3 regions of the Pseudoalteromonas sp. MMG005 genome follow, and region 3 is predicted to be linked to each of the others. Evidence: predicted binding sites of a transcription regulator. Region 3 holds the regulator's gene; each other region holds the start of a gene.
What was found. The regulator FliA, encoded in region 3, starts transcription of late flagellar genes. The targets are predictions, from matches to a motif close to CTAAAGNTNNNNNNNNNNNNGCCGATA.
Positions count from the first base shown of each region.

Region 1: the regulator FliA is predicted to act here: its motif matches at 1,641-1,667, upstream of pomA (flagellar motor protein PomA).
Region 2: the regulator FliA is predicted to act here: its motif matches at 1,745-1,771, upstream of J8M01_RS02930 (DUF3530 family protein).

Region 1 covers NZ_JAGJEK010000010.1:68,599-71,882, reverse strand. Annotated here, with positions in the region: gene J8M01_RS09410 (flagellar motor protein MotB) at 1-752, opposite strand, end outside; gene pomA (flagellar motor protein PomA) at 755-1,522, opposite strand; gene J8M01_RS09400 (exodeoxyribonuclease VII small subunit) at 1,824-2,066, shown strand; gene ispA ((2E,6E)-farnesyl diphosphate synthase) at 2,070-2,957, shown strand; gene dxs (1-deoxy-D-xylulose-5-phosphate synthase) at 3,063-3,284, shown strand, end outside.
Region 2 covers NZ_JAGJEK010000002.1:192,359-195,642, reverse strand. Annotated here, with positions in the region: gene J8M01_RS02940 (DUF368 domain-containing protein) at 1-747, opposite strand, end outside; gene J8M01_RS02935 (GGDEF domain-containing protein) at 886-1,614, opposite strand; gene J8M01_RS02930 (DUF3530 family protein) at 1,884-2,699, shown strand; gene djlA (co-chaperone DjlA) at 2,729-3,284, opposite strand, start outside.
Region 3 covers NZ_JAGJEK010000014.1:139,785-143,068, reverse strand. Annotated here, with positions in the region: gene J8M01_RS12765 (chemotaxis protein CheA) at 1-333, opposite strand, end outside; gene J8M01_RS12760 (protein phosphatase CheZ) at 349-1,131, opposite strand; gene cheY (chemotaxis response regulator CheY) at 1,151-1,534, opposite strand; gene J8M01_RS12750 (RNA polymerase sigma factor FliA) at 1,573-2,307, opposite strand; gene J8M01_RS12745 (MinD/ParA family protein) at 2,310-3,170, opposite strand; gene flhF (flagellar biosynthesis protein FlhF) at 3,163-3,284, opposite strand, start outside.

The DNA.
Region 1 (3,284 bases), on a different contig from region 3:
TCAGTTGCAACCGCAACCGCTCTGGTTGCTGATAAATCCCAATTATTACTGTAAAGCTCGTTGGTCACTTGAAAATCATCGGTATGTCCAGATACCGTTATTTCACCGGGTACATCCTTCAGTAATTCCGCAATATCTTGTATTACTGGTTTAAACTTTGGTTGTAAAAATGCACTGCCTGATGGAAAGGAGCCATTCTCTTGAATACGAATGATGATTTGCTGCCCCAAGGATTCGAGTTCAATTGCACCATCCATGATTTGTTTTTCCAATTGCTGGGCTATTTTTTTAACTAACTCATCGACTTGTTCTTGGTCTGCTGAAGAAACGGCCTGCTGCATAGATTGTTCTTGTGAGGTACTTTGTGACTCGCCGCCTCGCTTGTTACCTCTTTGCTCCTGTCGCCCGCCAGCAGAACTTTCATCGCCAGCCTGAAACTCTAACATTTGCTGCGTCATTTCCACGGTTTGCTGCTGAATTGTCTCGATTGGCGTAGGCTCAGGCTTACCTGGGGTAAACTCCATTGCAATTACACTGGTCCCCTTAGGGATATCCTTAACCTCTATTTTATTCTGCACACCAAATGCAAACTTCATTGAACCCGCAATTTGTTTAAACTTCAGTACATCCATTTCGGAGAAAGCAAGTAACAGCACAAAGAAGCACATAAGTAGTGACATCAGATCTGCAAAGGTGCCCATCCAAGCCGGTAAGCCTGGTGGGGGACATTTACACTCTTGCTCGTCAGACATGCTTACTCCTCTTTATCAGTGCCGCGTTTTGATTCAGCCAAATAATTTTTCAAAATCCCTTCTATTACCTTAGGGTTTTGGCCATCCTGAATTCCGAGAATCGCGTCCAATATTAGTCGTTGGTTTTGCTCCTCTTCATCCTTTCGCAATTCCAACTTTACCTGAATCGGGATCGCCACAACGTTCGCCAAAAAAGCACCATAAAGGGTCGTCAACAAAGCAACCGCCATTGCAGGACCGATGGCTTTAGGGTCATCCATGTTAGATAACATCGCAACTAAGCCAATCAATGTACCAATCATCCCCATTGCAGGTGCAATATCAGCCAAAGATTTAAATAATGACGCACCTTGTTCATGGCGAGAAGAAGTTAAGGAAATATCTTTTTGTAGTGTCGCTCTTACTACATCTGCGTCGTGGCCATCGACTAACATATCAACTCCTTTACGCATAAATGCATTCGGTATTTCAGCTTCTTCTAAGGCTAAAAAACCACCTTTTCGCGCTGAATCCGCAAGTTCTACAGCTTTTTCTATTAGCTCTTCTGGCGTTTCAATCTTAAACATGAACGCCTTTCCCATCACTTTGCCAATACCGAAAAATTGCGGCATTGTGAAGTTAGACAAAACGATAAAAAGTGAGCCACCAAATACAATAACGGCTGAGGCGGAGTCAGCAAACATAGCGACTTCACCGTCACTACTCATAAACATAGACATGGCAATCAAGCCAATCGCGCCCAATATACCTATTACTGTTGCTAAATCCACATCCCCTCCAGAGAGTCTTATCTACTATTTTTCTAATTCTGACTGCTATGCGCTGTAACCTAATAAAGTGCCTATGCAACACATCCTCTTATAAAGAGAAAGTACCAGCCTTGTTGTTTATCGGCAAGCTACTGAATATCTTAACCCAATTATATTAAAAACCCGAAAAATTGCGAACAAAGGCGTATGAGTATCTACCTCACAGTTTAGCGTAAAAAAATACGCTTATCTTTGACCTAGTACGCTATTGCCCCTAAAATTGAGCTCTTTTATCCAATAAGCCCAATAAAGAGACGTGACCATGGCTGTAAAGAAACCAGAAAACCTCAGCTTTGAAGAAGCGATACACGAGCTAGAAAGCATTGTGAGTGCAATGGAACAAGGTGAGCTGACTTTGGAGCAGTCATTGAAACAATTTGAAAGAGGTATTTTACTGGCTAATGCATCAAATCAGAAGTTACACACAGCAGAACAAAAAGTAGCCATCCTTATGGGTAGTGACACGCAAAGCGATACAATACCATTCACAGGCAGTACGGATTAAGTTGTGAATTTAAAAATAGAAATAAGCAATGCTCAACAGCGAGTTAGTCAGTTTATCGGTAATTACTTTAAGCAAGATTTAATCACCGATGAAACAGTCAAGGCCGCAACATTTTACAGTATCAATAATGGCGGTAAGCGTTTAAGGCCATTTTTAGTGTATGCAACAGGTAATATACTCGGCGCTCGTATTGAAGATCTCGATGTTATTGCAGCTGCTATTGAATGTATTCATAGTTACTCCCTCGTTCACGATGACCTTCCCGCAATGGATGACGATGACTTACGACGCGGAAAACCCACATGCCATATACAGTTTAATGAGGCACAAGCTATTTTAGCCGGCGATGCGCTGCAAAGCCTCGCATTTGAGTTAATTGCAGAGCACCGCTTTGCTATACCTGAATCTCGTCAATTACGCATGATTCAAGTACTATCAAAAGCTGCTGGATTACAAGGAATGGTCGGCGGTCAAGCATTAGACATTGCCGCAACTGATAAAGTTGTTAGCCTTGACGAGTTAGAAAAAATTCACCGCTTAAAAACTGGGGCTTTGTTGACCTGTGCAATTGAATTAGGCGCACTTTGTTCTCCAAATATGAATGAGACTGACTTTACAACATTACAGCAGTATGGACAGAATATCGGGCTCGCATTTCAAGTTCAAGATGACATCTTAGATATTGAAGGTGACACCTATACGCTCGGTAAACCACAAGGTTCTGATATAGGCAATAATAAGTCGACTTATCCTGCAATACTTGGTATGCCTGGAGCAAAACAAAAAGCGCAAGTTCTAACAACACAAGCAATAAAAAAGCTCAATAGTATTAATGCAGATACAGAGTTGCTCGCACAATTAGCAAAATACATAGTTGAACGCGATCATTAACGTCAATTCATGACGTATTAATGACGAAGTTGCATAAATAGATAAAATTAACCACTGGCTTTGTATATAATTACGCAAGGTTTGAGTAGGACATATATAAATACAATGATATTTGATAGTAGCAAGTACCCTTTATTGGCTTTAGCAGAAGAGCCTGAGCAACTGCGCCAGTTACCGCAACATAAATTACCCTCTTTTAGTAATGAGTTGAGGGATTATCTGCTTAACTCAGTTTCGCAAAGTAGTGGCCATTTTGCATCTGGCTTAGGGACCGTGGAACTCACTGTCGCACTTCATTATGTCTATAATACACCTGAAGACCGACTG
Region 2 (3,284 bases), on a different contig from region 3:
CCATAACAAGTTTAAGGACCCTAGTAAGAATCCGGCCAATAACGCAAACGTTACCTCTTGGTATGATGCGAGTAACCAAGAAAGAACACGAGAAAATAATATTAAACCAACAACACAGCCCATCATAAATAGCGCGATTAGTAATATTTCTTGATGAGTAATGGCTGATAATACGTGGCCATACATTCCCAATAGTAACAAAATAAAGCTACCTGAAATTCCAGGTAAAATCATGGCACAAATAGCAATAGCGCCAGCAATAAAATAAAGCCACCAATGTGGCTCTGCTTCGGTAGGAGCCAGTGATGTGATAATCACAGCAATAATAGCGCCTGTAATACAGCTTACAATAGTACCTAACTGCCATTGTTTAACTTGCTTAGCTATAAATATAAAAGAGGCCAAGATCAAGCCAAAAAAGAATGACCACACTAGCAATTGGTGATTTGATAGCAAGTAAGTAATCACTTTAGCCAAAGACACAGCACTGGTTATTAAACCAGCAAAAACTGCTACCAAGAAACTACCATCAATATAGTCCCAGCTTGCTTTAACGCCATGCCGTCTCAATAATGCGATGGCTTCGAAATTTACACTTTTTATCGCACTTAAAAACCGAGCATAGATCCCAGTAATAAATGCTACAGTCCCACCCGACACTCCTGGTACAACATCAGCTGCCCCCATGCCTGCGCCTTTTAAAAATAAAAAAATATAGTCTCGTTTAGAATCAGACCGTTTTGTCACTGACGAACTCTCCGTATAAAATGAAATGCAAGTGTAACTCAGAAAAATACTATTATAATTAGATCTTATCCTGATTATGGCACGACGAACAGCGAAGCTATACGTAATTATGTATCAAACTTTTAGGTGAGCGACTCATTAATGATCGAAGACATTAACTTGAGCACCGCCTCGGCGCTTAGCTTGCAATAACGCTTCATCAACCAACATAAGTAAATGCTGACTATCAGACTGAGCATCTCCCCATACTACCCCCATACTTACGGAGACTGAATAGGCCGAAAGAGCAACGCTTTTAGTGATACATCGATAAACTTCATCAGCAAAGCTTGGGAGCATTTGACGGCTAATACATGGAGCAATAATTAATAACTCCTCACCGGCCCAACGCGCGAGTACTGCGTGGTTATAATGACGCATTAACGCATTACCAACTTGCTTTAATATTTCATCCCCCACTTCATAACCATACAATTGATTGAGCTGTTTAAAATTATCAAAATCGATAAATACAACAGCGGCTTCAGTGTAGATTTGTGGCATATGTGCCATTTTTAACTGTGCCCCTCTGCGATTTAATAAGCCTGTCAAGCTATCATGAAATGACAGGTATTCAATCTCGATATAAAACAATTGTGCTTCTTTCCAACGCCGATAAGAAAATAAGGCGAAGGTTACTGTCAGTGAAAAGCATAAGGGAATAAACTCGTCTAACTCTAAATCTTCATGGGACCTTGAAAAGTGATAAAGCCACTCTAATGTGTCATAACTTGAAAAAATGAAAAAGCAAAGAATATTGACAACAAAAAGAATGAATAACTCTTGCCTGTAGTTGATTTTTAAAGGCTTCATACGGCCAGACAACATAAAAAATACTCTCTCAACAATACAGATATAATGACTATCTTGCCTATATACCCTGCAACAGGACCGCTTATGGAAACACAGAATAAATCGATATACAACAATGTACATTATTATTTTTTCGTGTGTTCTGCTAAACAATAACGTACTTATGCCGATAACTTATCAAACCCTAGCAGCTACGAAGTATTATGTCTCAGCGAATTATAAACCTTTTCTTATTAATATGCGCACTAGTACTATGCAGAAGCGCCGCCTCAGCAGACTTTGTCATGCCAGAGGCAAAGCAAGAGGTAGAAAAACGAGATTTAACGAAATTTATCGATGAAAATGCATTGATTGATATTGAAACATCAAAAGGGAATAGTTTTGCTATTTATTCTCCATATATGGCCTCAACCAAACGTGGCATTGTCATTTTGATTCCTGATATTGGCCACCCTCCCCTTTCATATAATGGATTCAATTACCTCCACCACGCGTTAACCGATGACGGGTTTGATACCTACGCCATACAAATTCCAGACATTGCATTTAATGATACACTACCAAAAGATGACACAAGTAATTCCAGTAATACAGAAACAGCCAGCGAAGAAAGCATTGAAAAAAAAATGCAAAAACCCGCTAAATTTCTGGCTGAGCGAGTCCCTGAGAATTCACTAGACGACTATAAAGCACAACTCATAGACATTTTCAAAGCACTATATTCACAATTAACGATGTTAGAGAAAGAACAGCTTGTCGTCATTGCACAAGGTACTAGCGCCGGCGTGTTTAGTGAATACCTTGCTGATTTACCCAACATAAAACTCGACGCTTTTGTGGCCATTAGTGCACAGTTACCAAATAGCAGCAGGCAACGTCATTTACCTGCAAACCTATCTGTGATCAGCCCACCTTTACTTGATATCTTTTATACCAATGATAACCCTACTGTCACTCGCAGCATGCCCGAAAGAATAAGGTGGGTAAAACGCAATAGTAAATTTGACTACCGACAACGCCAGCTCTTTGGATTAACGACAGAAACCAGGCAACATCAGCGGCTGAGAAAAGAAGTTGATGGTTTTCTTCGTCAATTATGACCACCTATGTTGCTTGTTTTTATCTAACACTAGGATGGGTGCTTTAAAAACTCGTAAGCAGCTTGAATATCTTGACTTTTCTTTTTAGCGACTTCCATCATATGTTGAGGCAACCCTTGGGATACCAGCTTATCTGGGTGATGTTGCGACATCAATTTTCGATAAGCGCGTTTTACGTCTTTATCTGTCGCTTGTTCAGTTAACCCTAAAACAGCCAATGCTTGCATTCGAGTAATGCTTTCTGACTGCTGAGCTGTTTGAGAGCCTTTTTGCCTTTGATAATCACCTTGTTGCGCGCGTTGTTCTCGAAACTTAAATTCGGCTTGATAACGTTTCAAAATAAAGCGAAAGTGCGTATTCGAAATACCGAGTAATTGACTCACCTTTTGCAATAATTGCACTTCCTGAGGCGCTAAATGACCATCTGAAAACGCCATTTGAATTTGAATCTCTAAAAAAAGCTGCAGCAAATCGTAACGACGAGAAAAAACCTCTTTAAAATCGTTAACCGCGCCTTTTAATTCAAAATCATTACCTTTGCCATACCTAAATGCATTTTGGGCTTCTTGACGATCTTCCCCGTGC
Region 3 (3,284 bases):
TTTTTCACGATTTTGAATATGCCCAAACATCTCATTAATGGTATCTAATGACTGTAGAATCACATCCATCAATTCGGAGCTAACGCCTCTTTGCCCTTGCCTTAATACATCAAACACATTTTCAGCACCATGACATGCATCAACGAGTTCGGTCATACTTAAGAAGCCGGCTCCGCCTTTGACAGTATGGAAACCTCGGAATATGGCGTTCAATAACTCCTTATCTTCAGGATTGTTCTCCAGTTCTACCAGTTGTTCTGATAATAGCTCTAGAATTTCTCCTGCTTCAACAAGAAAGTCTTGTAAGATATCTTCATCGACTTCAAAGCTCATGTACCTACTCTCCTATTAGAAGCCTAAACTAGACAATAAATCATCTACTTCATCTTGCCCAGAAACCACATCATCGCGAGTATCCGCATCCAATATGGGGCCTTCGGGACCTGATATAGCATCTATGTCTACTTCAGTTGCTTGAACTACCGCTTGCTCAGCGATTACGTCACTTTCTTGGGCTGGTAGTTCATCAGTCGTACCAAAAACGGTAAGCATATGGATAAGGTTATCTTCAACTTCCCTGACAAGTTCAATAACACGGCGAATAACTTGACCGGTTAAATCTTGATAATCTTGTGCCATTAGCACGTTAGTCATCAGGCCCTGTAACTCGTCAGTACGAGTTTGAGAGCCCTGCATAAAACGATCTAGGTCATGACAAAGCGTTTTAAATTCACCGAGTTGGATATCTCGGCTCATTAAACGATCCCACGTAGGCTTTATCTCTGAGATCTCGTCACCTAACTGTTGCGCTAAAGGTAAGCTAGCCTCTATTGCATCCATTGTTTTGTTAGCTGCATTCTCAGTCATTTCCATGACATAATTTAAACGTTGTTTAGCGTCAGGAATGGCTTCAGTCGTCAAATCAGCAAGGCGAGTATCGAGTTCGAAACTTTTTAGAGACTCATGCAATTGACGGGTTAATTTACCCACCTCCGCAAACAACTCGGACTGTTCTTTATTCGCAGCATCCAGTATAAGTTGGTCTGCTTTATCTTGCTCACCTTGTTCCAAATAAACAACAAGTTGTTTAGCTTGCTCAAGGGTGATTTGAGGCACAGAAGGCGTTGACATAAGCCTCTCCTTCTTATTGTTAACCTAAACGTTCAAACACTTTTTCTAACTTAGTTTTTAGCGTTCCTGCAGTAAACGGTTTAACTATATATCCATTTACACCAGCTTGCGCAGCAGCTACTATCTGCTCTTTTTTCGCTTCTGCTGTTACCATCAGAACAGGTATGTGCTTTAAACTATCGTCAGCCCTAATTGCACGCAATAAATCTATTCCTTGCATACCTGGCATATTCCAGTCTGTTACAACAAAATCAAACTCTTGATTTTGAAGCATAGGAAGCGCCGTACTTCCATCATCAGCTTCTTGTACATTTGTAAAGCCTAAGTCTCTAAGTAAGTTTTTGATTATTCTCCTCATTGTAGAAAAATCATCAACCACGAGAATTTTCATGTTTTTATCCAAAACATCCTCCAGTGAGGTTTCAACCTATTATTTTTACTCTAATTGACCCAGTCATTGATTTTAGCTTTGAGCTTTATCATTGCCTGCCCATGGATTTGGCTAACACGAGATTCACTAACATCAAGTATCTGGCCTATTTCTTTTAAATTCATTTCGTCGTTATAGTAAAGAGAGAGTACTAAACTATCCCTTTCTGGTAGCGATTGTATCGCTGTCAGCAACGATTCATTAAAACGTTCATTTTTAACGTTATTAAAAGGTTTGTCTAGCGATAAATCACGGTTTGCAGGAGTAATCACGTCTTCATCAACGCCTAAATCCTCGATACCGATAATTTTACTCGCATTTACATCATGTAGAATATGATGGTACTCATCTAACGTAATATCAAGTTTTTCAGCAATTTCAGTATCTTTTGGTTCTCTTCCCAACGCAGATTCAAGGAAAGATATCGCTTCAGCCACCGTCCTGCTGTTTTTATGAACAGAACGTGGAGCCCAATCACCTCGGCGGATTTCATCCAACATCGCGCCCCGGATCCGAATACCCGCGAATGTTTCAAAACTTGCCCCTTTACTGGCGTCAAAGTTTTTTGACGCCTCGATGAGACCAATCATACCTGATTGAATTAAATCATCTAATTGAATATTTGCAGGTAGCCTTGCCAATAAATGGCATGCCACCTTTTTTACAAGTGATGCATGACGTTCAACCACCATGCTCAAGTGTTCTGTTGTTTGATACCCCATCGCTTTACTCACCGATGATGCCATAGTTACCCATTGACAAGTTGTTCAATAAAAAACTCTAAATGCCCTGATGGCTGATGTGGTATAGGCCATTTAGCGGCCTTGCTTGCCAGCCCACGAAATGCAACCGCGGCTGGAGACTTAGGAAATAGCTCAACAATTGTTTTTTGACGCCGCGAAGACTTTCGCATGTTTTCGTCATACGGAACTGTTGCAACAAGCTCAAGTGCCACATCTAAGAATCTATCCGTCACTTTAGACAGTTTAGCAAATAACTCTTGGCCTTCTCTTAAACTACGCACCATATTCGCAACTATTTTAAATTTGTAAACGCCATGCTCTCTGCTTAAAACTTTAATCAATGCATAAGCATCTGTAATGGACGTTGGCTCATCACATACAACGACCATTACGTCCTGTGCTGCTCTAGAGAAGCTTAGCACCATATCCGAGATACCGGCGGCAGTATCTACAATTAAAATGTCAAATTCAGTATTTAACTCACTAAATGCCCGGATCAACCCAGCATGCTCTGCCGGTGTAAGCTCAACCATATTCTGTGAGCCGGATGTCGCAGGCACTATTTTTATGCCTGCTGGCCCTTCAACTAAAATCTCATCTAGCTCACATTCGCCCGATAAAACATGAGATAAATTCTTTTCGACACGCAGACCCAACATGACATCACAATTTGCCAAACCTAAATCGGCGTCTAAAACTAATACTCTGTTACCTTGTTGACCTAACGCTATAGCCGTGTTCAAAGACACATTGGTTTTACCCACGCCACCCTTACCACCAGTAACGGCTATGACTTTAACACCATGGTTATTATTTTGATTCATCCTACGCAGGCCACTTGCTTGATCTAAAACTGTGTTAATCATACATTCCTACTGTCTGAGACGCCACTGCTTCGCGCCTCGAATGTTGTGCTTTTATTCTCTTTAAATACAATTGCTCAGCTTTTTTGACTAACTTTTGAGCATTTGCCACTCGAA